Regions from separate parts of the Bacillus sp. CGMCC 1.16607 genome, predicted to be linked through region 2. Evidence: riboswitches for the same ligand, from Rfam matches in the RefSeq annotation. Region 2 holds a riboswitch; the other holds the start of a gene.
What was found. Region 2 has a riboswitch for cyclic di-GMP ahead of ACFSO7_RS22585 (DUF5667 domain-containing protein). Riboswitches for the same ligand answer to the same signal wherever they lie in the genome.
Positions count from the first base shown of each region.

Region 1 (15,482 bases), on a different contig from region 2:
CATCACAAGAGATGGAAATCGAATTCGTTGTAACTTTATTATCGTGGCTTCCCATTATCCTTTTTATGATGGACTTGGCTTTTATTTTACAAGAATGTATGTAGAACGATCTTACATTCTCGGGGTGAAAGCAGAAGATTCCTACCCTGGAGGAATGTATCTTAGTGCTGACGATCCAACCCGTTCCATAAGATTCACCCCATTTAATGGAGAAAATCTAATTTTAATTGGTGGTGAAAACCATAAAACCGGACAAGGAATGGATACCTTCAAACACCATCTAGCATTACAAAAATTCGCTGAAGAAACTTTCCAAGTAAAAGACATTCCTTATCGTTGGTCAGCACAAGATTTAATTACATTGGACAAGGTTCCGTACATTGGTCCAATCACAGAAACAAAACAACGCATATTGATTGCGACCGGCTATCGTAAATGGGGAATGACAAACGGCACAGCTGCAGCGATGATGCTAAGTGATTTCGTTTTAGGGAAACAAAATAGTTTCCTTGAATTGTACGCACCATCCAGGTTCCAGGCAGACCCAAGCCTTAAAAAATTCACTTCAATTAATGCAGATGTAGCAAAACATCTTATTAAAGGTAAGCTTGAGTTTGTCCCTGGTGATCCAAGTGACTTAGAAACTGACCAAGGCTCCGTCGTCATGGTAGACGGTAAAAGAGCTGGTGCCTATCGGGATGCAGATGGTAAGTTGCATTTAGTAGACACCACTTGCAGACATCTTGGCTGTGAATGCGAGTGGAATCATGCTGAAAAAACATGGGATTGCCCATGTCACGGCTCAAGATATTCTTATACTGGGGAAGTATTGAATGGTCCAGCCTTAGAGCCATTGAAAAAAGTTGGTGAATAATGCAGTAAAAAAGGGCCAGAGAGGCCCTTTTTTACTGTCGAAGCTTGTTAACAATGCATCATTTCCTAGGAAATTTTGTCGTATTCTAGAAGCAAGATTTTATGGTTTCATGCTCATCCAGCTATCTAAGTAATGGATGGCAAAATCGTTATTTACGTTTGAAAGTTTGGAAAGCTGTTCTAGCATGACTGTTTGTCCTTCTTCATAAAACGAAACGTACTCTGCCTCGGAAGATGGGGCTGTTTCAACTGCTATGGTAATTCGTTTACCGATTGATTGGGCAATTTCAACTTCCTGTTGGATAATAGCTTTCATTCCATTTGGACCATCTGCTTGATCACGGTAAGCCATAATCGTTGGTAAATCCATGTTTTTTATAACCCAAGCAGCAAGATTACCTTTACCTAATTTATTATTATAAAGCTTCTCATCAAACCAGAAAGGGATATCTGCACCTATCTTCAAGCCCATCTGACTTGATAGATCCTTTGCTTTGATTAGTAGGGTTTGATACGATAACACCGTATTTTTATAGTTCGAATTCCATCCAGAATATAAATATGGTTCCACATCTAAGTGAATGCCCGTAAACTTTTCAGAAGGTTCTGCTTGTGCTTGGTACATTTTTAACCAATCAAAAAAACGATTGGAATATGTGTTACCCTTTGCTGATATCCAATCAGGAGCTCCTTCAAGGGCGTGCACTTCAATATGATGTTGTGAAGCCTTTTTAACAAAAGTTTCATATGATGCGGGTTTAATATTATAATTGATTTGCAAAAATACCGTTTTCGTTTGATTTTCAGCTAGAAATGAAAGAATCTGGTCGGAATTTGTTATGATTGATTTTGTATTCCATATCCAAGTTGATAACGGACCAACGGATAATTGAGCTTTGGAATTTGTGGGAAATGAAGATATTGAATATACTATCATAGAAATTAACATGCTTAATACGAGGATTTTAAACTTATTCATCACAGTTCTCTCCTTATTAGAATGCCCAAGACATCCTAATAGGAGTCTGGCGGCGTGGCAGCCATACGTTTATCGGTTAGGCCCATCGCTTTGCGTCCTTGCCTTTCGACAAGTTTGCCTTTTTCAGAATTTTTTTATACACCATGATTATACTCCCAGAATCTTTATATTTAAATCATTTCCTTTGAAGTTTCTGTTGGTAAAATTCCACAAATAAAATGAGGCTGCTCAATCTAGTGAGCAGCCTCATTTCTATTCTTTTCCTTTTGGTCGGTTCGTTTGCTTATCATCCATCCCTGTATTAAATTCAACCAATTCAGAGCTCGTGCGACCCTTTTTTGCGTTATTATTTCGCATGGCGTTCGCATTTCCTTTTTTCGTTCTACCCATGAAAAACAACTCCTTTAGAGATAGTTGCTAAGGTCGTCAGTTAATTCGACGCCTTACACTTTTCCAAGTTCATAGGTAGTATGCTTCTTGAAAACTTAGTTATACCTTACCATTTCGGTGATTTCCTCATTTTTGTCCCTTGTTCAAAGGAATAAGAGATCGATAAAAGCTGCGGCTCTGAATAGGCTATTCCTGTGAAGGTAATTCCAACCGGCTCCCCTTTATCGGTATATCCTGCTGGTACCGTAATCGATGGATAACCAGCTTTTGCTGGAATAGCAGCACCATAATTATTCGGAAAAACAACAGCGTCTAATTGATGTTCATCCATGATGAAGTCTATTCCTTGTTCAGTTGAGTAATATAAATCATCTTCCAAAGAGTTTATATAAGCTTCTTCAGTTAATGTTCCGTTTGTTGCTTCGGATTCAAGTAGAATAGCTTGGCCAAACTTTAACATTTTTTCTTCATTTTGAAGATTAAACTGGATTACATCCTTTAAGGAGCGTATTGGATAACTAGGATGAAGTTTATTTAAGTAGGCATTAACATCAGATTTAAACTCATAAGTTAACACATCGTAGCTCCATTTTCTATCGACTGATGGAATTTTGACATCTTCAATAACCTCAGCACCTAGTTCCTTCAGCTTCCTGATTGCAGCTTCCATAACCTCACTTTTTTCTTCACTCAAATAATCAAAAAATCCTTCGCGAGCAATACCGATTCTCTTCCCTTTTAACCCAGCTTCGTCAAGGTAATCGGTAAAATCAGTTTGGGTTAAAGCAGTGTTTGTTAATGTGATTGGATCCTGCTCATCTGCCCCAGCTAAAACATTTAATAAAAGCGCTGCATCTTTGACTGTTCGCGCCATTGGACCTGCCGTATCTTGAGTATGAGCAATCGGTATAATTCCCGTACGACTAATTAGTCCTACAGTAGGCTTAATTCCAACTAAAGAATTTTGACTTGCTGGACTTAAGATTGAGCCCGATGTTTCTGTACCAACTGCTACCGCAGCAAAATTGGCGGCAATCGCAGCACCTGATCCAGAACTCGATCCCCCTACATCAAATGTACCTGGACCATAGGGGTTAAGCACCTGACCACCTCTTGAGCTATAGCCGCTAGTCATTCCAATTGCCATAAAATTAGCCCATTCCGTCATATTTGTTTTTCCGAGTATAACGGCACCAGCACGACGTAATTGTGAAGCTACAAAAGAATCGGCTGATGCATACGAATTTTCTAATGCTAACGATCCTGCACTAGTATGCATCTTATCATTTGTATCGATGTTGTCCTTAATGAGGACAGGGATTCCGTGAAGTGGTCCTCGTGATCCCTTACTTTTACGTTCTGCATCTAAGGCAGCAGCTATATGTAATGCATCCGGATTCACCTCAATAACTGAATTAATCTTCGGACCATTTTTGTCAAAACTAGTAATACGCTTTAAGTACATTAGGACTAATTCCTTTGATGTCAAATCCCCATTTTCCATTTTCTCTTGCATTTGGTCAATCGTCGCTTCTTGCAACCATTCTTCTGTTAATTTTTTTAATTTTGGATTTTCCATTTATTTAAAGCTCCTCTCACATTCTTTTATTAAAGAATTCTTGATGAAGGCTCAAAAACCTTTTTAATTTGTATAAATACGTTAATCGAAACGTCTATTTATTATAAATTCCGTGTCTTAGAGGATGAGTTTTTCATATATCCGACTACTTCCAGGTTATATCCGTCTAAAATCGATTTTATCCGCTTGTTTTCTACTTATATCCGACGATTAGAGTCATATATCCGCCATTTTCACAATTTGGACAAACTTTTCCACCAAAAAAAATAACACGCAAGCCGCGTGCTATTTTTTTGTTTTCTTATATTTAGTTGTTTTAATTGTTTCGCGCTTTACTGCTCTTTCTTGTTCATCAACGATTTTTCCGCTATAAAATACCTTTTTGGCTAAAGGTATTTTTAATTCATGGCAGTATTTTTTCAATTCACGCTCTTCTCGTTCATTGACAAGCGAAATGACGACTCCGTCTGCTCCAAAGCGGCCAGTACGTCCTGAACGGTGAATATATTGGGTAATGTCTTTCGCAAAATCAGCATGAACAACATGTGTAATATCTTGAATATCAAGACCTCTTGCTGCCACATCTGAAGCAATTAGTAATTGGATTTTTCCTGTTCGAAGATTTTTCAATGCCAACTTTCGGTCGTCTTTCTTTAAGTCGCTATGAAGCACTCCAACTGGAATTTCCTTGAATTTCAGTTTTTCAGAGACAAAATTGATTTCGACAATGTCATTGATAAAAGCGAGAGCACGTATTCCTTCAAGACGTCCGATTTTTTCCAATAGCATCGGTTTCTCACGGTTTTCACATAAAAAATAAATGTGCTCGACTTTGCCTGCTTTAATCGTCTCGTCTTTCATCACTTTTAGTAGTTCAGCATTTTGGGTTAATTCTTTGGCAATATGAATCGCACGCTCCGTTAAAGTTGCTGAAAATAACACAACCTGTCGATGATCACTTAAAGTCGACTTTATAATTTGCTTGATCGTCTCGATATGCTCTGGAACAAGAAGCTGATCTCCCTCGTCTAATACAATCGTCTTAACTTCATGCATTTTTAATTTCTTCTGTTTGATAAGCTCTAACATTCTTCCAGGTGTTCCAACAATCAATTGCGGTTTTTTCTTAATTTTCTCAAGCTGCCTAGTTACATTCGCTCCACCAATAAATGAAGCATTTCGAATGCCACTTCCCTCGGACCACTTTTGCACTTGCTCCAAAATTTGCATCACAAGTTCCTGTGAGGATGCTAGTATAACAGCTTGAATTCCTTGGCTGTCTGGATTGATTTTATCTAGAACTGGAAGCAAATAAGCCAATGTTTTTCCTGTTCCGGTCGGCGATTCTGCAATTACATCTTTGCCTTCTTTGATTAGCGGAATCGCTTGTGATTGAATGGAAGTCGGCTGTTCAAAGGCTGATTTCTCCCAGACGTTTTGAATAAATGGTTTTAATGAAGAAATAGTTTCTGTCATTGGTTTCTCCTTTATATATAGGAATATCCTTATTATGTACTTAAACCCGAAAAAACTAGTATCGGTTATGATACTAGCTTATCAAAGCATGAATGTCTAGACCTTCAAATTAAAGCATTCTAAGTACCGCTCTTACAGGACTGCCGTCCCCTTCAGCTAATGGTAGGGGAAGAGCGATTAATTCATATATACCTGGCTCCACATTAGTCAAATCCACCGATTCTAAAATATGGATTCCATTTTCGTGTAGGGAGTGGTGTGCCGCTAATTCTTTACTGTCTAGCGGGTCGACTGATGGAACGTCGACACCAATTAGCCTGACCCCATTTTCCCCTAAAAAAGAAGCAAGGTCTGGTCTTAAGAACGGGATTGACTCAGGAAACTGTAGTGGGTTCTCCCACGAATCAGTCCGTAGCAAGACCCTTTCTACCTCTTGTAAGTCAATTTCCTCAAAATCGCTTGCTCCAATACATTCTTTATTCCTCATATCGACTACAAGAGCCTTGCCGACATATAAATGGATATCAAGGTCATACATTCGTTTTCCCTCGTTATCGAAATGAAACGGGGCATCCACATGAGTGCCTGTATGGGTGCTCATCTCCAGCTTCCCAACGTTTACAGAACCACTTTCTTCCATCGGCCAATTGATTTTAAATGAAAAAGGGGTATCTCCCGGCCAAGTTGGAACGTTATGGCCAAGCTTCCTTGAGATATCAATGAGTTTCAATTAGGATGCCTCCCTCTAAGCAATGACTTCGCGCTTATTTTCGTATTTTTCATATAGCTTTTCTTGCATAATTTTCTTCAAAATTTGAACTGCATTCCATACGTCTTCATAAGAAGTATAAAAGGCAACAGGTGCTAAGCGAATAATATTAGGGTTTCGGTAATCAGGAACAACACCATTTTCCTTTAACGCTTTACAAATTCGCGCGGCTTCGGGGTGCTCTAATGCCACATGACCACCACGACGGTCATCTTCACGTGGATTTCCAATCGTGAACTGAAAATCTCCTAATTCCGATTGAATTAATTCCATTAGGTAGCGTGTTTGTCTTAAGGATTTTTCCCGAATCGCATCAATGGAAGCTTCAGTAAACATTTCCAATGAACCAATAAGCGGTGCTGTACTTAGTAGATGTGGTGTGCCAATTTGATAAGCACCGGCGTCATCTGCTGGGGTAAAAACATGCTCCATATCAAATTGTTTTTCTTTATTAGAACCGAACCAACCTGTAAGACCAGGTATTTTCCCAAAATGCTTTTCATTCACATATAAAGCGCCGATCCCACCAGGACCACTGTTTAAATATTTGTAGGTACACCAATAAGCAAAATCAACATTCCATTTACTAAATTGATGCGGAATAGCCCCTACGGAATGGCATCCGTCAAAGCCGATGAGAATTCCCCTTGCATGTGCCTCGGAAGTTAATTTTTCAATATCTAGTAATTGACCGCTTCGATAAAGGACGGTCGGAAGAATAATTAAAGCAACTTCATCTGTCATCGCATCAATGATGTCCTGCTCTTCAATCATTCGGCCGTCTCTACTTTTCACTTGAATGAGATGTTCTTTTGGGTCAAGACCTTTCAGTTGAACTTGACTTTGCAGTGCATAAATATCGGATGGAAAATTTAATTCGTCAGCAAGGATTTTTGTTCTTTTTCCGGAAGGTTGATAAAAGGTTGCTACTAATTGGTGAAGATTCGTTGTTGTACTTCCGGTGATGATGACCTCGTTCGCTTTTGCTCCAACTAATGGTGCACACATTTCTCCAAGTTTTTCAGATAAAGTGAACCATGCATGCTTGCCGTTCATCCACCCATCAATTCCAAGCTCTCTCCAAGAATCAGCTACCTCCTGCAATGCCTTTTCTGCACGCTTACTCATTAGTCCAAGTGAATTACCGTCTAAATATAGGTCCTTTTCAGGTAAGTAGAATTCTTGTTGGTATTTTCGAAGTGGATCTTGATGATCAAGATTTTTTGCATACTCTAATGAATCGAATGTCACAATTAGCCCCCCTTTTAAGTAAACACTTTCGTTTATCTTAATATTCTTTTTCTGTCAGTATATTACCTGCTAAAATGAGGGATTATTTCTAGGTTTGTACCAATTCATATCAAACTCAAGACCTAATGCTTCACCAAAAAGTTTTCCAAATTGAATAAAGCCGCTACCTCTAGCCGTAATGAAGTTTCCATCTTGAACAACAGCATCTTTACAATAATGTTCAATTTCAAAAATACCTAATTCAGCTAAAGCCTCTTCAGGTAGGCCAACTGTGTATTTCTTTCCTTTTAAGACTCCAGCTTTTGCAAGTAAAAATGGAGAACTTGAAATACTTGCGACAATAGTGTCTTCATTTGTAACCTCTTTAATAAAATCAAACCATTTCTGTTCATCAATCAATATGCCCACATCCATGCATCCTGGCAATAGTAAACTATCAATCTCCTCTACATTTACTTCATCGACAGACATATCTGGTAGACATGTTAAACCGGATTCACCTTTTACAGGTTGGTGGTCGACTCCTACAGTCACGATTTCTTTATTGCCCTGCATGAGTATGGATAATGCAACTGATAATTCATATTCGCTAAAAAGAGGATACAGTAGAACAGCCGTTTTCTTATTTTTCATTTTCTCATTCCTCCAAAAAATATTTGCAAGTTTTTATGACCTTAACTTAAATTTTAATAGTAAATTCCAATCGATAGCCTTTTTTTGTAGTTTGAAAGTCATAGCTCAGACCTCATTTTGTTTTTTTGCCAAAGACAAAATAACAATGGTACTTATTATGCAAAGTGTGCCTAACCACTCTTCCAAGCCAAAGGTTACCTTTAACCAAATCACGGATAAAAGAGTTGCTGATAATGGTTCGATACTTGCAAGTATACTTGCCTCGGATGCACTTATATACTTCAAGCTTTCAAGATAACAATAGAAAGCAATGAGTGTCCCAAAAATCACGATAAAAGCTACAGCAAAGTAGGAATTTAAAGACCATTGACCCTGAAAGGACCAAGGGGGATGTATAAAACTGAAACTAACTCCACCTATCAGCATCCCCCATCCTATTACCACTGAAGAGCCCCATTTTGCAAGTAAGTTATGAGGCTGTAAAGTATAAAACGCTAAAGCTACCGCGGAGCTAAGTCCCCAAAATAAAGCCCATCCTGAGATGGATAAACTTTGAATATTTCCTCGTGTAACAAGGAGATAAGTACCTAAAATGGCTAACAGTACAGCTAAAAGTTCTTTAGAAGATGGTATTCTTTTAAATTTTACTGCCAAATAACATGAAATTAACACAGGTGCCAAGTACTGTATAACTGTTGCAGTTGCTGCATTTGAACTTTCAATCGCAGCAAAGTAAGTATATTGAACGGCTAACAAACCTAAAATGCTAAATAATAGTAGACCGCATACATCTCGTTTATTTTTCCATATTCCCCAAACTTTTTGCTTCTCTGTTGAACTAGCCAATCCTAATAATAGGATACCTGAAAGTAATAATCGGATGACAACTAACCATTCAGGACTAAACCCCTGTTTGTGAAAAAGGAATTGAGCAACAGTTCCAGATATCCCCCACAAAGCTGCACCAGTGAGAACTAAAGCAATTCCTTTTGATTTTGAGTATGATAAGGCTATATTTCCTGAACTCATGTTTTTTCTCCTTTTAAATTCTACTCTTAAAAAAATGTTCATTTTCTATTTTTATAATAAATTAAAAAGTCTGTCCATTGATCGTTCTCCAGTGAAAATTCCTTTCTTACGCACTCAAACAGGAATCCTGCTTTTTCGGCAAGTCGAATGGACGGTTGATTATCGACATTTATATGTAGTTCAATTCTATGAAAATCTAATTCTGTGAAAAACGTTTCCGTTGCGGCTAATACACTTTCAGAACCGTACCCCTTTTTCCAAAATTGATTATGGATGGAATAGCCCATCATAGCCCACTGGTAATCCATTCTAAGAATCTTTATGAGTTCTACTTTTCCAACATTCACTCCATCCTCTTTTCGAAAAACTCCCAAATTGTACATTTCGTCCTTTTCAGCTGAAGCCTTGAATCCTTCAATCCATTTTGTAAACCACTCCTCTGTACAGGATGACATGCCCCTATGTCCGTCATCATATTTGTATTGAGATGGTAGTCTTTGATCAAACTGCGTATACCAATTAAAGTAGTCTTCTTTTTCAAATGGACGAATGATTAGCCTTTCCGTTTCAATATGTAAGTTTGAATTTATCAATCGACCATTCCTCCCACAATCAATGCCCATGCTTAAATGATAGCTTTCCGTGATTATTTAATATCATAATATACCTTTTCGGCGGCAGTACTCAGATATCCTTTATCAAGTTCCTGTCCAGTGGTTTTATTATTTCATACACCTATGTTTCTCCTGTTCTCTGAACCCCTTTATTATGGTTAGACATACCTCTAACACAATTTTTCTTCGACAGGTTTTGAGAGCACGTTAAAGGGGCAGCATAAATGCTCCCCCTTTAATGAACATCCTTATTCACATACCGACCATACTCTGGAATCGCAATCCGATCAAATTCGGCAACTAGCTTATGCAAACTGTCCGAAAGCAATTCTCCTGTCATCGGAAGACCATGACCCGTTATTGCGACAGAAGGTTTTAGATCCTCTAATTTCCTTACTGATTCCCAAGCTGCATCCCAGTCGGGTGTAAAATACTTTGGAGGACCGCTTATTTCCTGTTCCTGCGTTAAAACTTTAAATAAATATTCTTGTTTAACTGTGACAAAGGCATCTCCTACAATTAATGTGCGATCCTCATCTCTAAAAAACGATACATGTCCAAGAGAGTGGCCAGGTGTATGAATCCAGCGAAAGCCTTCCAAATGTGGCACACTGCCATCTGACGGAAGCTTCTCAATATGGCTTCCTAAGTTGATTGGATCATTAGGAAACATGGGGGACATTTTTGCTATCATTCCACCTTCTACCGTTGGATCTGGTTCAGGGTATCTTTTTTTCCCAGTAAGATAGGGAAGTTCTAACTCATGGGCATAGACTGGAATATCCCATTTTTCGACCAATTCAATAATTGCCCCAACATGATCAAAATGACCATGTGTTAGTAAAATAGCTTTCGGACGACTACCTTCTCCAAAGCGTTCCTCTACTGCTGAGATAATTTCATCAGCCGAACCTGGCATCCCTGCATCAATTAATACTAAGTCATTAGACTCTGGCTTTCCCACGAGACAAATATTCACAATTTGAATCGTATGACAATATAGGTCAGGCAAAACTGCAATTCCAATCCCACTTCCAATCGATGTTGCTGGGATGAACCTGTAGTCATCTCCATAAGAGATTTCCTTTTCCATAAAAAAACTCCTTTATATTTAAAAATCCAATCATAAATAGCTTCTCAATTAGCCTGTTTATTATACGAATTAAAAATGGGCGGCTTTAAAAAAGTGGCCACCCTAATCATTATTAATGAAAAGCACACCAAAACGCAGCTTCTTTGTACAGTATCTCGTCAATCGCACTAAAAGGAATTTTAAAAGTTGGAAATCCAGCTGCGTACGGAGCAATTTCATAAGGAGCGAAGTAAATATATAAATTATTTTCATCCACATAGAAGGTTTGATCTGGAGAAATTCCTTTATAAGTGTCAGGGAACACATAAGAGTACTGAGGGTCGGTCTTTATTTGCTCCCCAATGATGTCACTCAAAACTTTTACATAAGAATTTGATTTAAATAAATCTTTAAGTTCATAGAAGGCACCACTCTCCAAATCTACATGAGCAAATATTTTCACTGGCATCCCATGTGCAGCACCAAATGGATAGTTATAACCATTAAGTTCCAGTACAAGTAGCTGTTTTTTAAAAAAAGATATATCAAATTCCCCTGAATAACTATATTCCAATTGCTTATTTTGGGGAATATCTTTCACACCTGAAAGTTCAGCTAGCCTTTTATTGACTTGTTTCTGAATCCGCTCCACACTCATCCCTTGAATTTCAGGATAATACACTAAATAATCCTTGTTCGGTTTGTATTTTCTCTCGATTACTCGAAAACGACTATTTAACGGGATAATTTGATTCGGTGACCAGACGAGCATTCCTTTTAAATTATAGTATCGAAGTCTTTGGTCAATCATGCCTTTGATTAGTTCTCCTTCAAAAGATAAGGTACCACCACCTTTTGCAATAGGCAGATTCCTAACGATCTGACCACTTTTATCAATAAAAAAGGTATAGCTCCAATCCGATGCAGAAGCAAAACCGTTCTTATATTCAAGTACATTTGTAAATTTATGGTCTGTTAGAAATTTTCCATTGATGTCAACGATTGCATACAAGGTACCTCCCATGGGAATCTCTTTGTTAATTGCTTTACCTACAGCCAGTCTATTTTCGCCAAGCATGACAATCTCTGAATAGTTGGGATCTATAATAAACTTACCTTCATGATCGATTAATCCATTGTTGAAACGGACATCTTCATTTTTGTTAACAACAGCTCCTCCAAACTTAAAAGGGTCTGCTCTTGTAAAGGATGGTTCGATCATAGTTTTACCACTTTCATTCATATAACCATGTTTGCTGTCTGACTTTTCCTGAAAGGCCATGAGCCCTTCACTTAACTCACCAACGAAAGCATATTCGTAGGAATGAAGTGCTTTCCCTTTTTGATTAATTAACTCAAACTTTCCATCCGGACGTTTCGCAACTGCTTTTCCATCATTAAAATTTGTTACAGATTCAAATTGTAGAGGAATAACTTCTTTTCCTTGTTTATTTAAAAAACCATATAAATATTGATTTTCTGTATTTTTCCCAGCGAACATCGCCATACCATTTTGATAATTTCCAATGAAGCTGTACGTTTTCTTAGTTAATTCCTTACCCCAGCGGTTCAATACTTTAAACCCTTTACCATCCATTACAACCGCTCGCCCTTCAGAAAAAGGGTTTATGGAATCGTACCTTGGCCAAACGATAAATTGGCCAAATCGATTGATTAGCCCATATTTTCCATTCATTTTAACGGCGGCAAGTCCATTAGCCTGGAAATCCTGTGCATCCTCATATTTTAAGGGGGAAACAAAATTACCCTTGTGATTAATATAGCCCCACTTCTTTTTATTGCCATCCCGTACATATGCTGGATATAGGTCAATCCCCTTTACACGAAATTGGTCAGCCCCTCTTTCCGTCGTCACCGCATACCAATAGGAATCATCATGTTTAAAAATTGTTGTATAAACATTATCCTCATAAACAAAGGAAACAAACATTTCTTCTTTACCGTCTCCATCCAGATCCTTAAATTGAATCGAAGGCTCCTCTCTCCATTCATTCCATATTAATTGTGACCCCAATGGCAAAAAACGTTGCAAACGTTCAATTAATTCATTCCTATCCATATGGTCATTCCCCCACCAAACTCATTTCTACCTATCATATGGCAAGAACATCAAAATGGGGTCAGTCCCCCATCACTTTAAAGTAATGGGGGACTGACCCCCGACGCGTTAATGCGTTAGTGTGTTAGTTTGGTACTTCTAAAATAACTTTTGTTCCTCTATTAGGTTCGGTAATAATTTGTAATGAGCCACCTACTGACCTTGCACGCTCTTCCATACTAAATAACCCAACTCCACGCGACTGTTCTTCCACATTAAAACCTTTTCCTAAATCCTCAATCACTATGCGAATAACATCATCCATTTCACGAATCGTAATAGCTGCCTCGAAGACATCTGCATATTTACGAATATTCGTTAACGACTCTTGGATTACTCGGTATATCGTTGTTTCCGTGCTATGATTCAAGCGTCCACTTAATACGCAATCAAAAAAAACATCAATATGATAATGCTCGGAATAACGGTTAAGAAATGTACGAATCGCAGGAATTAATCCAAGATCATCTAATACCGATGGCCGTAGCTCCCATGAAATGTCCCGTATTTCTTCAATCAGTTCTTGTGCTTCATCCATCATTTGTTCAATAAGCGGATGCTCAAACTCAGAACTTAGACGGTTAATTGTTATTAAATGGCTATACAAATTCTGACCTATTCCATCATGTAAGTTTCTAGAAAGCTTTTTTCGTTCCTCTTCTTGAACATCAATAATTCGAGCCATCATTTTTTGCAATTCTTCCTCAACTTGCTTACGTTTCGTAATTTCGTAGCGGATAGCCAAATATTGATACGGCTTCCCATTTTCTTTTAAAAAAGGAATAATGGTCGTATCCACCCAGTAGAAGGTCCCATCCTTTGCCCGATTTCTAATTTCTCCCTGCCAAACTTGGCCATTACCAATCGTCCGCCACATATCCTGAAAGAATTCCTTGGAATGATACCTTGAATTCACAATTAGATGATCTTTACCTAATAACTCTTCCCGTGAATATTTTGAAGTTTGACAAAAATGGTCATTCACATATGTAATTTTTCCTTTTGCATCGGTAATCGCAACAATCGATGATACATCTAGCGCAAATTTAAAATCAACCAACTCTTGCATCGACTTTTGTAATTCTTCTACCACTCGATTATATGAAATAGGAGAACTACCCTTATCTGTATTCATATCATCTACCATAAGTAGTCCTCCATCTCTATAGGGAATTATGGATTTTAATTGCTTCTTCTAAAAAAAGCGCTGCCTTTTTAATAACTTGCTGCTCTTCATTAGATAACATATACTCTGTACGATGTCCCACTAGCAATACCCCTTTTGGTACCCCATTAAAAAATAATGGCACTGCATAAGAAGAAACTAATTTTTCTGCAAGCATTATCGGATAATCAGTCGTTTTCCCAGTGATTTGTTGGGGGAAACTCGTAATCATCATCGAACTGCCGCTTGAAATTACTTTTCCTGCAATACCTTTACCGTAACGAACTGTAATTCGTTTGTATTTATCATTTAGATTCCCAGTAGCGTAACGCCACCTTACATCTGGGCCGGTTTCGTTTTGAATAGCGAGCCCGACAAAGTCTGCCTTCATCTCCATCAATAACTGCGAACAAGTTTGAACGGCATCAGGACATTCGTTTAACTCACTCATTTTGCACCACTCCATTTACAAACCATAACCTAATAACCCCTTTTTTAAAGCAAATTCCACTAGTTCAGGTCTCGTTTTCATTTGGAGCTTTTCCATGAGGTTTCCTTTATGCGTTTCTACCGTTTTCACACTAATCACAAGTTGCTCGGCAATTTCTTTATTTGCAAATCCTTTAGCAATTAACGTAAGTACTTCTTTTTCACGGTCTGATAAGAGATTAAAGCTATCAGGTGTATGCCCATTTTTCATACTCCCTAAATACTCTTCCATTAATCTCTTAGTTGCGGAAGGGTGGAGATAGGCATCCCCTTTAGCTACACCTTGAATCGCCGCTAAAAGCTCATGATGTGGGGCACTTTTTAAAATACATCCAGATGCTCCCGCTTGGATGGCTCTAAAGAGGTATTCTTCATCATCATGCATCGTTAAAATTAAAATATTAACCTCTGGCATTAATTTTTTCAATTCGGAAGTTGCTAATAATCCGTCTTTTCCATGGGGCATGCTCAAGTCCATTACTACAACATTAGGTAGAAGCTCAAGAGCTTTCTCGATTCCTTCATTACCTTCTGTAGCTTCTCCGACTACTTCCATTTCAGTATTCGCATTCAAAAGCATCTTCAAGCCCATTCGAACAACCGCATGATCATCAACTAGCAGTATCCTGATCAATGTAAACTCCCCTTTGCTCCTCTTCATTTTTCAATGGAAGTGAAATCTCAATAGATGTACCTTCTCCTATTTTAGAGGATATCACACACTCACCGCCAGTAAGTAACATTCTTTCTTTCATTGCTTCTAAACCAAAGGACTTTTTATTCTCCATCTCAAAGCCTTTTCCAAAATCTTGGATAGTGATTTTTAGAGATTCATTTGACCAAAGAAAGCTGATTTTTACATCGGAAGTGTCAGCATATTTAGCAATATTGGATAATGCTTCTTGGCATACTCGAAAAATAGCTACCCTACTGCTTTCGGAAATAAATTGCTCATCACCAACCGATTCCATTCCAACCTCAATACCAAAAGTTGATGTATATAATTTTACATAGCTTTTAATTGCTGGCAGTAAACCTAAAGTT
Region 1 covers NZ_JBHUJX010000019.1:354,635-370,116, forward strand. The annotation lists gene ACFSO7_RS14145 (FAD-dependent oxidoreductase) at 1-874, shown strand, start outside; gene ACFSO7_RS14150 (amidase) at 974-1,852, opposite strand; cyclic di-GMP riboswitch class I at 1,898-1,981, opposite strand; gene ACFSO7_RS14155 (hypothetical protein) at 2,105-2,242, opposite strand; gene ACFSO7_RS14160 (amidase) at 2,349-3,821, opposite strand; gene ACFSO7_RS14165 (DEAD/DEAH box helicase) at 4,107-5,297, opposite strand; gene kynB (arylformamidase) at 5,407-6,027, opposite strand; gene kynU (kynureninase) at 6,043-7,317, opposite strand; gene ACFSO7_RS14180 (DJ-1/PfpI family protein) at 7,387-7,950, opposite strand; gene ACFSO7_RS14185 (DMT family transporter) at 8,056-8,979, opposite strand; gene ACFSO7_RS14190 (GNAT family N-acetyltransferase) at 9,018-9,572, opposite strand; gene ACFSO7_RS14195 (MBL fold metallo-hydrolase) at 9,829-10,686, opposite strand; gene ACFSO7_RS14200 (WG repeat-containing protein) at 10,799-12,745, opposite strand; gene ACFSO7_RS14205 (PAS domain-containing sensor histidine kinase) at 12,870-13,931, opposite strand; gene ACFSO7_RS14210 (GAF domain-containing protein) at 13,948-14,400, opposite strand; gene ACFSO7_RS14215 (response regulator) at 14,416-15,072, opposite strand; gene ACFSO7_RS14220 (sensor histidine kinase) at 15,050-15,482, opposite strand, start outside.
Region 1: another riboswitch for cyclic di-GMP. It lies ahead of ACFSO7_RS14150 (amidase); the one in region 2 lies ahead of ACFSO7_RS22585 (DUF5667 domain-containing protein).

Region 2 (15,482 bases):
TCATAAGTTCTAGCAGCTAGACAACCCGTTTCAAGGAGGAAAGAAAGACAATGTTTGCTAGAGATATCGGTATTGATTTAGGAACAGCCAATGTTCTCATCCATGTAAAAGGACGTGGAATCGTTTTAAACGAGCCTTCTGTTGTGGCCATTGATAAAAATACAAATAGAGTCTTGGCAGTTGGAGAAGAAGCTCGTCGCATGGTGGGACGTACGCCTGGAAACATCGTAGCGATTCGACCATTAAAAGACGGTGTAATCGCAGATTTTGATGTAACAGAAGCAATGTTAAAGCACTTTATTAATAAATTAAATGTGAAAGGCTTTCTCTCTAAGCCACGCATTTTAATTTGTTGCCCAACGAATATTACAAGTGTCGAGCAAAAAGCAATTAAAGAAGCGGCTGAAAAAAGCGGCGGGAAAAAGATTTATTTAGAAGAAGAGCCAAAGGTTGCTGCTATCGGCGCCGGGATGGATATTTTTCAACCGAGTGGAAATATGGTAGTTGATATTGGGGGAGGAACGACCGATGTAGCAGTTCTGTCAATGGGTGACATCGTAACCTCTTCCTCCATCAAAATGGCTGGCGACAATTTCGATATGGAAATATTGAATTACATCAAGCGTGAATACAAGCTATTGATCGGGGAAAGAACGGCTGAAGATATTAAAATAAATATCGGTACCGTATTCCCTGGTGGTCGTTCAGAGGAAATGGAAATTCGCGGTCGTGATATGGTAAGTGGTCTGCCACGTACATTAACTGTACGTTCCAAAGAAATTGAACAAGCACTTCACGAATCAGTGGCTGTTATCGTTCAAGCAGCGAAAAGCGTCTTAGAGCGCACTCCACCAGAACTATCCGCAGACATCATTGATCGTGGTGTCATCCTAACAGGTGGTGGGGCATTGCTGCATGGTATTGATATGCTCCTTTCTGATGAACTGAAAGTGCCAGTCCTTATCGCAGAAAATCCGATGGACTGCGTAGCAATCGGTACAGGAATTATGCTTGACAATATTGACCGCCTACCACGAAGAAAACTTGGATAAAACTGAAACCCTGTGGCAACAGTCACAGGGTTTTTTGTATGGAAAAACGCGCTTTAACGCATTAACGTGTCGGGGGTCAGTCCCCCGGCACGTTAATGCGTTAAAGAGGTTGGCAATATTTAACGATAGTGGCTAATGGCTTATCGTTTCTACAATATTTATGGTTTTAGGGAGATCTTTTTCAAAAATTGACGTTTTTCGATAAATAGTTAATGTCGAAACGTGATTTTTTTTCTATAATAGAGAGTAAGTAAATGGACGGGGTGAGTGGCAATGTTTAGAGGGTTTTATACGGTGGCTTCGGGAATGCTTTCCCAGCAGCGCCGCACTGAAATGTTAACGAATAATATGGCCAATGCGAATACACCTGGTTTTAAAGCGGACCAGTCGGCAATGAGGGCTTTTCCTGAAATGCTTTTAAAGCAAATGGGTAAAACGACCATTCCGACGGATAAACCTCTTAACTTGCCCTATAACCAATTAGTTGGGCCAATTAATACGGGAGTGTATATGCAGGAAACGATTCCGCAATTTAGGCAGGGTGATTTGCAAGAGACAGGGAATAAAACAGATATTGCCCTTGTAAACGGAAATCTTCCTGATAATGGTTCCATCTTTTTTGCGGTTCAAAATTCAAGTGGGGATATACGTTATACGAGAAATGGAAATTTTACGGTCGATGGCGCGGGATATTTAACGACATCGAGTGGCCAATATATTTTAAACGAGCAAGGCGAACGGATTGCTTTAACAAGTGACCAGTTCACAATAAGTGAAAACGGAATTTTGACAGATGCAAATGGGCAACAAACACGTCTAGGTGTAGGGTTTGCTGAGAACTCTTTACGGATGGTGAAAGAAGGAGACGGTCTATTCCGAACGGAAAATGGGGCTGTCCTTCCGAACGCTTATACGACAGTTGACGGTCAATTTAAGCTTCAACAAGGATTCCTTGAGCGATCGAATGTGGATGTAAGTAGGGCAATGACGGATATGCTAAGTGCCTATCGTGCCTTTGAAGCGAATCAAAAGGTACTTCAAGCCTATGACCGAAGTATGGAAAAAGCGGCCAATGAAATTGGAAAGCTTTAAACTAAAGACTTAAATATCGTATAAAAAATTGATGACCAATCGTAAAGGGGGGATACGGATGAATCGTTCCATGATTACAGCAACTAACACACTTGCCCAGCTGCAGAAACAGATGGATATTATAAGCAATAACATGGCCAATGTCGATACGAACGGTTTCAAAAGAAGAGAAGTTCAATTTACTGATTTGTTAGTCCATGAATTTCAAAATCAACGAAAGGCTGATGCGGAGACGAATCGCTTAACGCCCAATTTTATCCGCCAAGGAACAGGTGCGAAGCTAGGCCAAGTTCAATTGAATATGACGCAAGGCTCTATAAAGCCGACAGAACGTTCTTTAGACACAGCTTTTACCAAAGAGGGACAGTTTTATCGTGTACTTGTACAAAATGAGAATGAAAGTGAAATTCAATACACTCGTAATGGTGCATTATATTTAAGTCCTATATCCGATACAGAACTCATGCTAGTGAATGCAGATGGACATCCTATACTTGATGAGAATAATCAACAAATTATCGTTTCAGGTGATGCAAAGGATTTCACGATTACTGAAAACGGGTCCTTCTTTGCAAAATCTCCAAATGGTCGTGAACAGTCCTATAACCTAGGTGTTGTTCAGGTGAATAAACCTCAGTTTTTAGAGCAAAAAGGGAATAACTTATTAGGATTGCCAGCAAACTTTGCTGAACTTGGGGTTACAGTGGATGAAATTTTGACAGCTTTAAATGGTCCACAACGAGGGCAAATAGGCATTAATCAACGTGCATTAGAGCAGTCAAATGTAGATATGTCAAAAGAGATGACACAACTCATGAATGTTCAACGTTCCTATCAGTTTCAAGCTCGGTCCATCACTATTTCGGATCAAATGATGGGGCTTGTAAACGGAATTCGTTAAAGGAGTACAAACCATGACTTTAGACCGTAAACAGGTAAAGACCCGTGAGGAAATGAGAAAAATTCGTGCAGAGGAAAAGGGAAACCTTACCTTGCGTGAATTGCGCGAAAGACGGAAGAACATTCGTGTCCGTCTCATTCCTGTGTGGGTGAAAGTCATTATGGTTGTTCTTTTACTATTTGTGAGTGTTATAGCTGGAACTGTCGTAGGCTACGGCTTTATTGGGAACGGTAAACCGTCCGAAGCCCTTCAAAAGGAAACATGGACTCATATTCTTGATATGATTAATAAAAATTAATTTGATGGCAGGAAGGGAATTTTCCCTTCCTTTTTGTATGATTATTTTAGTACAATAAAATGGAACCTAATATTAGGAGGAGGTCATAAAAATGTTAGATGTGACTCAAATAAAAGAAATCATTCCACACCGATATCCATTTCTATTAGTTGACCGTATTTTAGAAATAGAAGAAGGCCAAAGGGCGATCGGAATTAAAAATGTAACAGCCAACGAAGAGTTTTTCAATGGACATTTTCCAGACTATCCAGTTATGCCTGGGGTATTAATTGTCGAAGCGCTCGCACAAGTAGGAGCGGTAGCGATGTTAATAAAAGAGGAAAACCGAGGACGCTTAGCCTTCTTTACAGGCATCGATAATTGCCGTTTTAAAAGACAGGTCAAACCTGGTGATCAGCTGCGCCTAGAAGTCGAAATCATTAAAATCAAAGGACCTATAGGTAAAGGAAAAGCCATCGCCACCGTAGACGGCGAACTTGCCTGCGAAGCAGAAATTATGTTTGCCTTAAAATAATGCCTACTTTAGCACACCACCGCGCTGGGGGTCAGTCCCCCAGTATGGTAACGCATTAACGCGCCGGGGGACTGACCCCCGGCGCGTTAATGCGTTAAAGTGCGCAAAAAATTCGTAAGCAAATGCAATTTTTTTAAAGTTATGGGGCAATATAACAGCAGACCAATTCTTAGGTCGAACATTCAATAAGAAAGGAGCTGTTATACATGGGCAAAAAGCTTTTAACTTTGATTGGAGGATCCGCATTAGCTGCGATGCTGCTTGTGGGTTGCGCAAACAATGATGACGACCAAAACCCTCCTCCAGAAGATGTGGATAATGGTGTTGTAGATGATAATAATTTAGATAACGATGTAAATGATAATAATTTAAATAATGACCATTATCCTGAAAGTGAAGACATCAATACGGATAACGATGGGGATGCGACTAAAGACAATAATACCCCTCAAGAAGATGTTGTTGAAGACAGAATTGATATGAATGATAAAGACAATAAAGATGAATAAAATTGAGGGGGCAGGCTAAATACCTGCTCCTTTCTTATTTTTTACTTGGGTTTAAATATACTAGATGAATAATATTTGTATATTATTTGGAATTTTTAAAAATTTTATTTAAAAAGCATACCATTATTCGAAACTTTTTTTGTACCTTGTCGATTTTTGTGGTAAGGTATATATAGTTTCATGGTTGGCAGGGTAGAGATAAAGTTTGGGAGGTACTTTTACAAGTATGTTTAAAGATCTTTCACCAGGCATTAAAAGTAGTATTACACGCTCGATTACGACAGCGTTTGAACAATATATGCACAGTATTGACTGGAAGGAATCGAAATTTGATTTGCCAGCCTTTATTGCTGACTGGCGTGATTATATTCAAAATCAAGCTTCTTGGTATGAAAAAGTAGATACAGAAACGAAAATCAATCCCCAATTCCATCAGGAACTGGCTGAAAAAATTAACGAAACCATTGATAAAATCCTATCCGAAAAACCAACTGAAGCTCAAATGGATGAAATTGAGAATTTGCAAAAAGAAGTACGCGAAGAATTCGATTATTCCTGTAAAACAGAAGCTAAGTATGTCATAGAAAAGCTAAAAGAAGAGCTAAAAAAAAAGTAGAGTTACTAGGGCCAGCCTCTGAAAAAGAAGTAAAGTATGCGTCTTTACTCTATTTTAAAACATTTGAAAAAGAGCTTCCGAAGCTCGATTATCGAAAGCAAGACATCGAGTATATCATTCAGCAGCTAGAAATACATTCCGGTGAAGACGTCTTTATGAGTGTCTTAGTCCATTAAATAAAACTCCCAAATCGATGGGAGTTTTATTTTTTTACTTCTTTAAGAATGGGCTTTGACTTCATTTTGTCTTTAAACTCCATTAGTAAGGTATCACCGCTGAGTCCTTTATCCAGCAGATGGTCCAGTAAAGTTTCAGCATAATTGCTTTTGGAACGTTTTAATTTCCCTTGAAAAAGAATGCTCACACGATCATCCAGTTTCTTCACAGAAGAAACTTTCGTTTGAAAAGCGGCAGGGTCGTTCTCCTTTTTCGAAATAACAACCTGTACAATTAAGTCTTGCTGACGATCAAAAGCTTGTTGGAATAAATGCTGATGTGAAAGATCTGTATAGGCTTCGATCAGCCAAGTATTCAGATCATCCTCTTTATTAATAATCAAACCGTCTACTAAAGCAATATCCACTAACCGATACTCTTCAACAACTTGTAACGAAATGAGCTTAAAGGTCTTCATCACAACCTCCTCCAACCATATTGCCCCCATTATAACACAGTAGAACAATGGAATGAATTCGCTTTCACACATTAAAGCGATGGGGGTCAGTCCCCCAGTGCTTTAATGTGCAAAAGCAGCGCGCTGTTCACCAATTTGTCACATTGTCGAAAAAAGATAAGTGGTTATAGCAAATTTGCAAAAACTGGATTTAAAATGTCATTTTCGTCTAGAGAAAATGACATTTTAAAACAAAAAATCCCTTCAAAATGACATTTTTGACATTTTACGTGATTGGGTATAACAAGCTATGATGAACACATTAAAAGGAGAGGAGAAAAGACATGATCAATCAAGTCACACTTGTAGGACGTTTGACAAAAGATCCAGATTTAAGACTGACCCCAGATGGTATACCAGTTGTAAATGTCATTTTAGCAGTCAATCGTCAATTTAAGAATCAACAAGGGGAATACGAAACGGATTTTGTCCACTGTACCCTATGGAGGAAAACGGCAGAAAACACATCTACCTATTGCCGAAAAGGATCAGTCATTGGGATTACAGGCAAGATTCATACACGAAATTATACGAATCAGGAAGGAAAGAAGGTTTATGTGACAGAGGTAGTCGCCGAGTCAGTCCAATTTTTAAGTCGTAAGCCAACAATCGAAAAAAACGGAAGTACCGATTGGGATACACCAAATGACGGAAACTTACCTTCAGGAAATTGGACAAATCATGTTCCAAGGGAGGAATCCAATGCTACAACAACAGGAAACTTTTAATCGTGTAGAAATGCTCTTAGGCAGTTTAATTAAAATGCTTGGAAAAACAAATGAAAGGGTCGATCAACTGGATAGGAGAGTCCAGCAATTGGAGTGGATTATTCGTGAATCTCAATTGCCGTCTAGGGATGAGGTGGAAAAAGATTATATGCTTATCTAGACCGCAATTAACGTTATTAGCCCCAGTATTCCTCATTAGAAAAAATCAATAACTCCTCTGTTTCCTCTAATTTGGCAACTATTAAGTAGTGCAGAGCGTTAGCTCACAATACTAGTTTGCCATTTTTTTTAAAGTAATTGCCCTATATTCTTGGTGGAAATGTAGTAAATACGTAGTTTAAAAAGAAAACAAGGTACTAAACCTTTTACGTTTTAGTACCCTGTTTTTATTGAATTAATACCTTTTCTTTATTTCTTTCATAAATGCTTGGGTTGCCCGAAGAACGGCGGTTCTTGTTTTTTCATCTAGTAAATGCAGTTCAAGAAAAACATCTTTTACTAGCTTTTCGTTTTTGGCAAGTTGACAAATAATCTCTATTTCAGGGTCCGAACCTGTTTCCGACTCTTTTAAAATGTAGGGTGCCTGTCCTGTTTGAATCATTTGGTCTAATTCTGACACTAAATACTCTTTATCCACTTTATACATATCCGAAAACTGAAGGACTGTTTGATAGGTAGGGACGTTCTTTCCAGTCTCATAACGACTGATCATGGACCGATCCATTTTTAATACTTTTGATACATATTCTTGAGACCAGCCGTGTTTTCTTCTAAGCTGTTGTAATTTTTCTGAAAGAGACAATCCATCACCACCCTACACATACTTACTTTTAGGGTAACGGTTATCTATATGAAAAATAATGATATGTGAATAATCAGCACAGTTAATTTTGTTTATATTACTCACAAATGTTACGACAAATTTCGTTGCAATTTGTAAAAATATCGTCGAATAATAAAGGGGTAGGTAAAATTTACTAATTAAGGGGGCCTTTTATAAAATGGATGATGGAAAACGAGACAATACACAGTTTGAAAAAGCTATGACTAGAATTATTTTTATTGGAGAAATCAAATCATCCTCAGAAATTCATATTCATATTCCTCCTACTTTCTATGATGCAATTCAACTATCAAGTAATCAATCCTTCATCAAAGAGCAGAAACAACCTTATCAATACTTACAATTAGATCCTAATAAGTTGCTTCGTTTTTATTATTACGATGGTACAGAAAGAAAATGCGGACAGATATATTTACAAAAAGGAACATGGAAAATTCAAATGGAACAGCCAGCTAGCACCTTTTGCACACACTTTATCCTCCAAAAAGGAGACAAACTTTTTTTCCTATTCTACCCACCCAAAAAAGGGGGAAGCCACTGCAGAAAAGTACCGCGTTAAAGCGCCGGGGGTCAGTCCCCCGATGTGGTACCGCGTTAAAGCGCCCGGGGTCAGTCCCCCAATGTGGTACCGCGTTAAAGCGCCGGGGGTCAGTCCCCCGATGTGGTACCGCGTTAAAGCGCCGGGGGTCAGTCCCCCAATGTGGTACCGCGTTAAAGCGCCGGGGGTCAGTCCCCCGATGTGGTACCGCGTTAAAGCGCCCGGGGTCAGTCCCCCAATGTGGTACCGCGTTAAAGCGCCGGGGGTCAGTCCCCCGATGTGGTACCGCGTTAAAGCGCCGGGGGACTGATCCCCAATGCAATACCGCGTTAAAGCGCTGGGGGACTGACCCCCAATGCGATACCGCGTTAAAGCGATAAAAGAGGGGCTGCAAGTTTGCGGCAGCCCCTCTTTTTATGATAGATATACTAGTTCGCGTAGGTCTTCGGTTGTGAGTTCGGTGATCCAGTTTTCGCTTTGGATGACTTGGTCGTTTAGCATTTGTTTCTTTTCGAGCATGCCGTCGATCTTTTCTTCGAGCGTTCCGGTGCTGATCAGCTTATGAACATGCACGAAACGCTCCTGACCGATGCGGTATGCTCGGTCGGTTGCCTGATTTTCGACGGCTGGATTCCACCAGCGATCATAATGCACAACATGATTGGCTGCCGTTAAATTCAGACCCGTTCCACCTGCCTTCAACGACAACAGAAACACCGGGAATTCACGGTCCTGAAAACGCCCAATCATCTCATCTCGCTTCGCCTTCGGAACACTTCCATTTAAAAATGGGACATCGACCTTAAATTTCTGCTGAATCAATTCACGAATCATTTCACCCATTTCAATATACTGGGTAAAAATAAGACAGCTTTCCTCACGATCCAATACATTCCCAATAATCTCTACCAACTTCTCCATTTTCGCAGACCGATCAATCAAATCCGCAGCAGGTCTCTCCTTCAAATACAATGCCGGATGATTACACAGCTGCTTCAACCGTCCGAGCATTTGCAGCACCAACCCTTTGCGCGCAATTCCGGACACCGTTTCAATCTCCGCAAACGTATCCTTAATCAATTGCTCATAAAGGGAAGCCTGTTCCGCCGTCAGTGGGCAATATTCCTTCTGCTCCAGCTTATCCGGCAAATTCAGCGCAACCTCTTCATCCTTCTTCGTTCGCCGCAGCAAAAACGGTCGAATCAACCCTTGCAGCTCGCGAATTTTCTTCTTCTCATCATCCTTTTCAATCGGAACAATGAAACGCTTCTGAAATTGCCCCAAACTTCCCAAATACCCGTGATTCGTAAAGTCAAAAATCGACCAAAGTTCCGCCAATCGGTTCTCCATCGGCGTCCCCGTTAAAGCAATATGATGCAGACCTTTCAGTTTTCGAACCGCCCGCGACTGCTTCGTTTGCGCATTCTTAATATTTTGCGCCTCATCAATCGCAATCGAACTCCATGTCAACTCCCCAAAATCTTCTTCATCTAAATGGGTCAGCCCATACGAAGTCAACACAATATCACTACTCGAAGCTTGCTCCCGAAAAGCCTTATCCTTCAAACGATTTGACCCATAATGTAAATACACATTCAAACTCGGCGCAAACCGTTCCAGCTCCTTCTGCCAATTGCCCAGTACCGACGTTGGACAAACAATCAGCGCCGGCCCCGTTTCGGCTTCTGCCTTCACCGCAAGCAAATACGAAATCAACTGAATCGTCTTCCCAAGCCCCATATCATCAGCCAAACAAGCCCCAAACCCATACTTTCGTAAAAAAATCAGCCAGCTCATCCCTGTTTGCTGGTAAGGCCGCAATTCCGCCTTTAAATCGTTCGGCACGGGCACAACAGGCATCTCCTTAAACTCTGATAACTGATGAATCATTTGTTTCCACTGTCGATTCAGTTCAATTTGGATCTTTGCGAACGCTTTAGGGTTTTCGTGCTCCTCGTTTTCTTCGTCTGTCACCATTTCCTGCTCAAACAAATCACGAACATGTAAGCCTTCTTTTTCCGCTTTCTTCATTAAATCTTGAATTTGGCGGATGAATGCGGGGTCCAATTTTACCCAACGCCCGCGAATATAAACAAGTCGTCTCTTTTCTGAAACGAGCTGTTGAAATTCATCCTCTGATAAATCAACGCCATTCATCGAGAAGCGCCAATCAAAATCAAGCATCGCCTGTAAGCCGACAAACGATGGACGGTGACTTGAAGCGGAACCCTTCACCCGAGCCTTCACTTTCAAGTTCGCATTTTGCATCGCTTCCCACCAAGAAGGAAGGAGAATTTCTACGCCGAGACTTAAGAGCGTTTCACTCGCTTCGGTTAAGAAAATCCAAGCATCTTCCTCTGAGAGAGTCCGTTTTAAGCCTTCTTCGCCCTGTAACCATGGGAAAATTCTCACCCAACGCATCTCAGTTTCGCGAATCGTGTCAGCATACTTTCGCCATTTCGCTGGAAGCGCCCCCGTATCAAACATTTGCTCTGGGTTCGCTCGGTCGCGTACGAAAAGGTCGAGCGTCCAATCAGGATTGGGCGACATTGATGGATCGTGTGCTTCAAGCTTCCCGAAAGATTCCTCCACAGCTGCACTAAACTCGGGTTCGTCTAATCGAAGACCAATCGTGAATGGAGCTGCATTTTCCTTCAACCCAATCCATTCAAGCCAAGTATCCTCATCAAAAAAGGCCGACAGCATGCCAGGCGGGAAGTTTTGTTTTTGCAATAAAGAAAGCTTTTCGCCGAGCCATTTTTTCGTTTCTTTATTTTGATCTAGGTGGGCATTTAATGCATCGTGAAACCAATCAGAAATATAAGCTTCGACCTCTTCTTCCCAAAAAGAAGGATCAAATTCTTCCACCACTCGTTTTGGAAGCTGCCAACGAAATTCTCCTGATTCTAATGCTGAAAAATCGGGCAGCCAGTCTTTCTCTGTAATCGCTTCGAAAATTGATGGAGCGGCAGTAAGGCATAGCTCAGCCTGTTCATCCCATTCCCATTCGATAAAGGGGTTGAACTTTTCATGGGCAAAAAGGGTCGCAAGCCGCCAGGCATCCAGCAGCACTGCTTCATTTTTCACCTCTAAAAAGGCGCCGTAATAGCTTTCGCGGTGACGCCCAAACAGCAAGTTCTTCCACTCATGGACAGGGAGGTGGACACCATCATCCAGTGCACTCACGGCAAAAACGCCGTTATCCCATTTTTCTACCGTAATCATTAGTTTCTTCGTTCTAAGCATGGATTAACTTACCCCTTTGGCATTCTTCATGAAAGGCGCGCAGACGCTTCGTTTTTTCAATCAACTGCTCGAAAAATTCGTCCCATTCTGGAGTGCGCTTCAACTTTTTGTAAACCGTCCGAAGCTTTTTTAACTGGCGGACCGCCTGGCGATAGCCTTGGCGGTTTTTTAAATCAATTTGTGCTTGAATCGATTGATGATACAGAATGACTAATATTTCAGGGTTTTGCACAGCGAGTACGTTGACACGGTCTTTTCCGACCCATTCTAAATCAACACCGATATACGCTTGCAACTCACACCAGCGCTCATAATCCCCGCCTTCAAATAGAAACGTATCATAAGAAACATAACTATATGGCAGCAAAACTTTTAGTGCTTGTTCGTATAGGTCATTGTTCTTCGTTTCCGAGCAGTAAGGAAGGATCGTTTGGATGACGGCTCTCGTAAAGTGGCGACATTGTTGGTCGTCACGCTCTACATTCATATAGGTTTTCGAGAATTCCACAAACAGCTCGATATAAGGCTTCAATCGTGACCAATCCTTTTTCGCAGTCAATAAATCAATCCAATAGAATAGGAAAGTGACAGCCGAGGGACCGACAGTTTGGATTTTTTCGAGCGCTTCAGCGTCCCGATTTAAGAGATAGAGCTGATGAATTTCCGCTAATTGATATACAAAGAGCTGGCTACCGGCAAGTTTTCCTAGCTCTTCCTCGCGCCACTCTTTTCGTTTAAAAAGATTCGTCCATAGCACACGGTACAGTATCAATCTCTCAATTGGATAGGTTGCGGCACCTTCAAGTATATGACTGGAATCTGCCCGCAAACTCGTTAAAAATTCATCAAAAGCAAAAGGCATCGTCTGAATTCCGAGCTTATGAACGAATTCCTCCGCATCTTCTATCAGTTCGTCGAGGATAGGAGAGAAGTATTTTTCGAATTGGTCTAGATCTTCAGCCAACTGGACCAGTTTTTGAAAGGAAAAGATCGTCGCAATCAGTTCATAAAGGAGCTTCCATTCTGCCTCAATTGGTGCGGATGCCCGAATCCGGCGCTGGTAAACTTGAAATAGCTCCTTTAATACATAGGGATTGGGGATCTTCTTCGGTGTTAAAATCGCCTGAAAGCTTTCATCAAAAGCTTCAATCCAGCGGTCATAGTTCGGCTTCAACGTTCCACTTGCCTTAAACAAATCCTTGGCCCGCTGCAACCCCCATTTGGCCGCCGCATTTTTTTTCATTAAAGGTTCGCGCCACTCATCAACCCATTCTGAAACACTACGTATTTTTGCATAGGCAGCAAAAAAAACAGCAAGCTTATGGCGACATAAACCGAAATTCGGGCAAGCACAATCACTCATATCAAAAAAAGACAAATCAAGCCGAACCTTCACAGGAGTGACATCTTGGACCGTCGCAAAAACTTGGTCACTTTCAAATTTCAATTGATACACCAAGCCTTGACGATACAAAAGCATCCCCTTTTGCACAAGCTTGGCATCCTCCTCTGCACCCGGCTGAAGTGTCGTCGCCACCGTCTGCGCAACAAACTTCAGCCCCTGCTCCACATTCGTAGGCAAAGCCTCCATCTTCCTGGCCCCCATTTCTGCGCCAACTCTGTTTGGCACATCCCGTTTCCTGAAAAAAATATATTCTATTATTATACCCAAAAAAAGGGTGGCTGACATCACTGAAACACGTGGCGCGGAAAATCTGTCAGGAAAATTTGTTGTTTTGCTGGAGATCGTTTGTCGGATGGGAATCAGAGTTGGGGCAGGTTGAACGCGGTAGGCAGACCGTTAAACCCTGTGATTTGTGACAAAGTCCGATAGAAATGTGAACTTGTCCGATAGGCTGGATGCTTTGTCCGATAGGAAACTAAATGAGTCCGATAGACTCGATAATTTGTTCGATAGCACCCCATTTTAGTCCAGAAGTCAGTTCGCCTGAGTCCAATAGGTATCAATTTCAGACCAAAATGCTGTCTGATAATCCCAATCTCCCTTTGTTAAATGCGCCAAAAGTACTGTTTTCTGAAGAGTGTGTCGAATTTTGTATACAGTTTAGGTCAATGGGAGTAGAATTTAATTAACATTTAAAATCCGAAAGGGCAAACCTGAGGAAATTCAGGGACGCAAAACTAGAGGGGCTAAGGTCATGATGGGGAATACACCGGAAATGATGATGCCAGCCAGTTACCGAAGATCGACCGGTTTATTGCTAGTCTTCGGAGTAGCTTTTTTTTGTTGGATTTTAATTTGTAAAAGACATGTTAAAACCAAGGGGGAATAGTGATGAAGAAAGCAATTTTGACTACCGCACTGGCGTTCACATTAAGTATGGGAACATCAGCATTTGCGGAAGAGAATGGGACAAGTACTTCTACTACCGAGGAACAAGGGGCAAATGTGGAAGTCACTGACAAAGTCGAAACAGTAACCAATCAGGAAACAGTCGTAGATTCAGAAAACACCGTTGAACCTGGAATGACGCCAGATAAATTTTTCTATACATTTGATCTTCTTATGGAAGATTTGAAGTTATTGGTGACGTTTGACTCACAGAAGGAGGCCGAGCTGCTCCTTCAATTTGCCCAAGAGCGATTAGCGGAAGCAGAAGCGATGACAGCAGAGGAAAAGAAATCTTTTGTCGAGCAGGCGGTGACAGATTATCTTGCATTGCTTGAAGAGGCAGGAGATAAGGTGACAGAGGTTATCACAGATGAAAGTGTAGCGGGTGAGGCAAAAGATGAGCTCACGAATGTTTTGGAAGAAACGACGGTTGTAACGGATGAGGTTACTGATCAGCTTGATCCAGAACAACAAGAAGACGTGGCCACGAAAACAGATCAAGCCTTATTAGTTGCGCAAGTGGTACAAGGATTTGACGTGGAGATTGTGAAGAAGTTAAGACAAGAAGAATTAGGCTACGGACAAATTGCCCAAATTATATCATTATCCAATATTAGTGGAAAATCGATAGAAGAGGTTACTAAGTTATTAGAAGAATCAGGTTTTGGTCAAGTCATGAAGGAGCTTGATATTAATATCCACCAATTGAAGCAGCAAAGGCTTGTCCAAAAAATAGGCTCTCTAGAAGCATCATTGGAATCAGCACAAGCCAGTGGAGACACAAAAACTCTCGCAAAGCTTGAAAGACAATTAAACACATTAAAAAAGAAAAATGATCGATTTTTAGCGGCAGCTGGTACATCTGAACAGGAGGAAACGCCTGACAGCGAAAAGTCCAGCGAAGAAGGTACCACAACAACGGAGGAAACACCTGTAAGTGAAAAGTCCAGCGATGAAGATACCACAAAAACAGACGAGACAGTAAACGAAGCTTCAGTTTTAACAAGTGCGGAAGAGGTAAAAGGAAGTATTACAAAGACCGTAACAACAGCGGCGATTTCTAATCAAAAGGCGAAAGGCCACCAGCCGACAACACTGGCATCTTCAGGAAAAAAAGAAATGGCTGAGTCAAGTAAGAAGGAAGATATACAAGTCGTTGCGACTGCCAACAAGGTAGCGAAAGGTCAAGAAAAGCGTGATGAAGGTAAAAAAGAAGCAACGAAAAAAAATGAGGTAATCATAAAGAAAGAATCAAAAAAGCAAGCGGAAGTTCAAAAAGAAGAAACAAAGAAAAGTGAAGTAGTTCAAAAAGAAGAATCAAAGAAAACCGAAGTAACTCAAAAAGAAGAACCAAAGAAAAATGAAGAATCCAAAAAAGAAAAGCAAAAAGAGGAGCAAACGGATGCTACGGAAGCTGAAAGCAGTAAGGAAGAGGCAGAAGAAGTGAAGTCCGAAAAGCAAGAACCTGTTGAACAGAAAGAAAAAGGAAATCAAGACAACGGCAAAAATGAAGATGCTCATGAAAACAAAGGAAACGGAAAATCAGAAGAGAAAAAAGGGAAAAAGTAAATGTACTTCAAAGAGTAGTGGGTCTTGCCGCTACTCTTTTTTTAAAAGATAAGAAAGTATAACATTTTCGGACTTCGAAAATTTTCCAGCGCAAGCGTCCTAGCCCCGACGTACAGGATGTACTAGTGTCGACAATGCGACAGGACGCCCGAGCCCTTGTCGACCTCGAGGTCAAATGTTCGCCAGCCAAAAAGTCAAAGAACGACTTTCCGGCTGGCGAAGCATTTGCTTGTCGGGGCTGATCAAGGCGCTTGCGCTTTTCTTTGGAATTTGTTAGATCTATTTACATTCTAGGAAAATAGTTTCATTTCCGTTAAATTTGTTATTAATTTCTGTACTTTTATACTATTAAAATAATATTCTGTTAAAATAGTCTTTGGTTCGACAAAAAATCTAAACTTCTAGAAGAAAGAGGTAGAATGAATGTTACGTAAATACCGTAAACAATTAATTAGTGTGGCTTTGACTTCTGCGCTTGCAGTCGGGGCTTTTGCAGCGCCATTCAGTACTACATTTGTACAAGCTGAAACGAACAATATTAAGGTGCAA
Region 2 covers NZ_JBHUJX010000036.1:35,678-51,159, reverse strand. The annotation lists gene mreB (rod shape-determining protein) at 51-1,052, shown strand; gene ACFSO7_RS22650 (flagellar hook-basal body protein) at 1,326-2,144, shown strand; gene ACFSO7_RS22645 (flagellar hook-basal body protein) at 2,203-3,045, shown strand; gene ACFSO7_RS22640 (DNA-directed RNA polymerase subunit beta) at 3,059-3,343, shown strand; gene fabZ (3-hydroxyacyl-ACP dehydratase FabZ) at 3,435-3,857, shown strand; gene ACFSO7_RS22630 (hypothetical protein) at 4,064-4,366, shown strand; gene ACFSO7_RS22625 (hypothetical protein) at 4,593-4,982, shown strand; gene ACFSO7_RS22620 (YwpF-like family protein) at 5,185-5,616, opposite strand; gene ssb (single-stranded DNA-binding protein) at 5,940-6,383, shown strand; gene ACFSO7_RS22610 (hypothetical protein) at 6,358-6,543, shown strand; gene ACFSO7_RS22605 (helix-turn-helix domain-containing protein) at 6,778-7,185, opposite strand; gene ACFSO7_RS22600 (hypothetical protein) at 7,385-7,786, shown strand; gene ACFSO7_RS22595 (DEAD/DEAH box helicase) at 8,180-11,011, opposite strand; gene ACFSO7_RS22590 (SWIM zinc finger family protein) at 11,004-12,602, opposite strand; cyclic di-GMP riboswitch class I at 13,113-13,216, shown strand; gene ACFSO7_RS22585 (DUF5667 domain-containing protein) at 13,308-14,933, shown strand; gene ACFSO7_RS22580 (5'-nucleotidase C-terminal domain-containing protein) at 15,357-15,482, shown strand, end outside.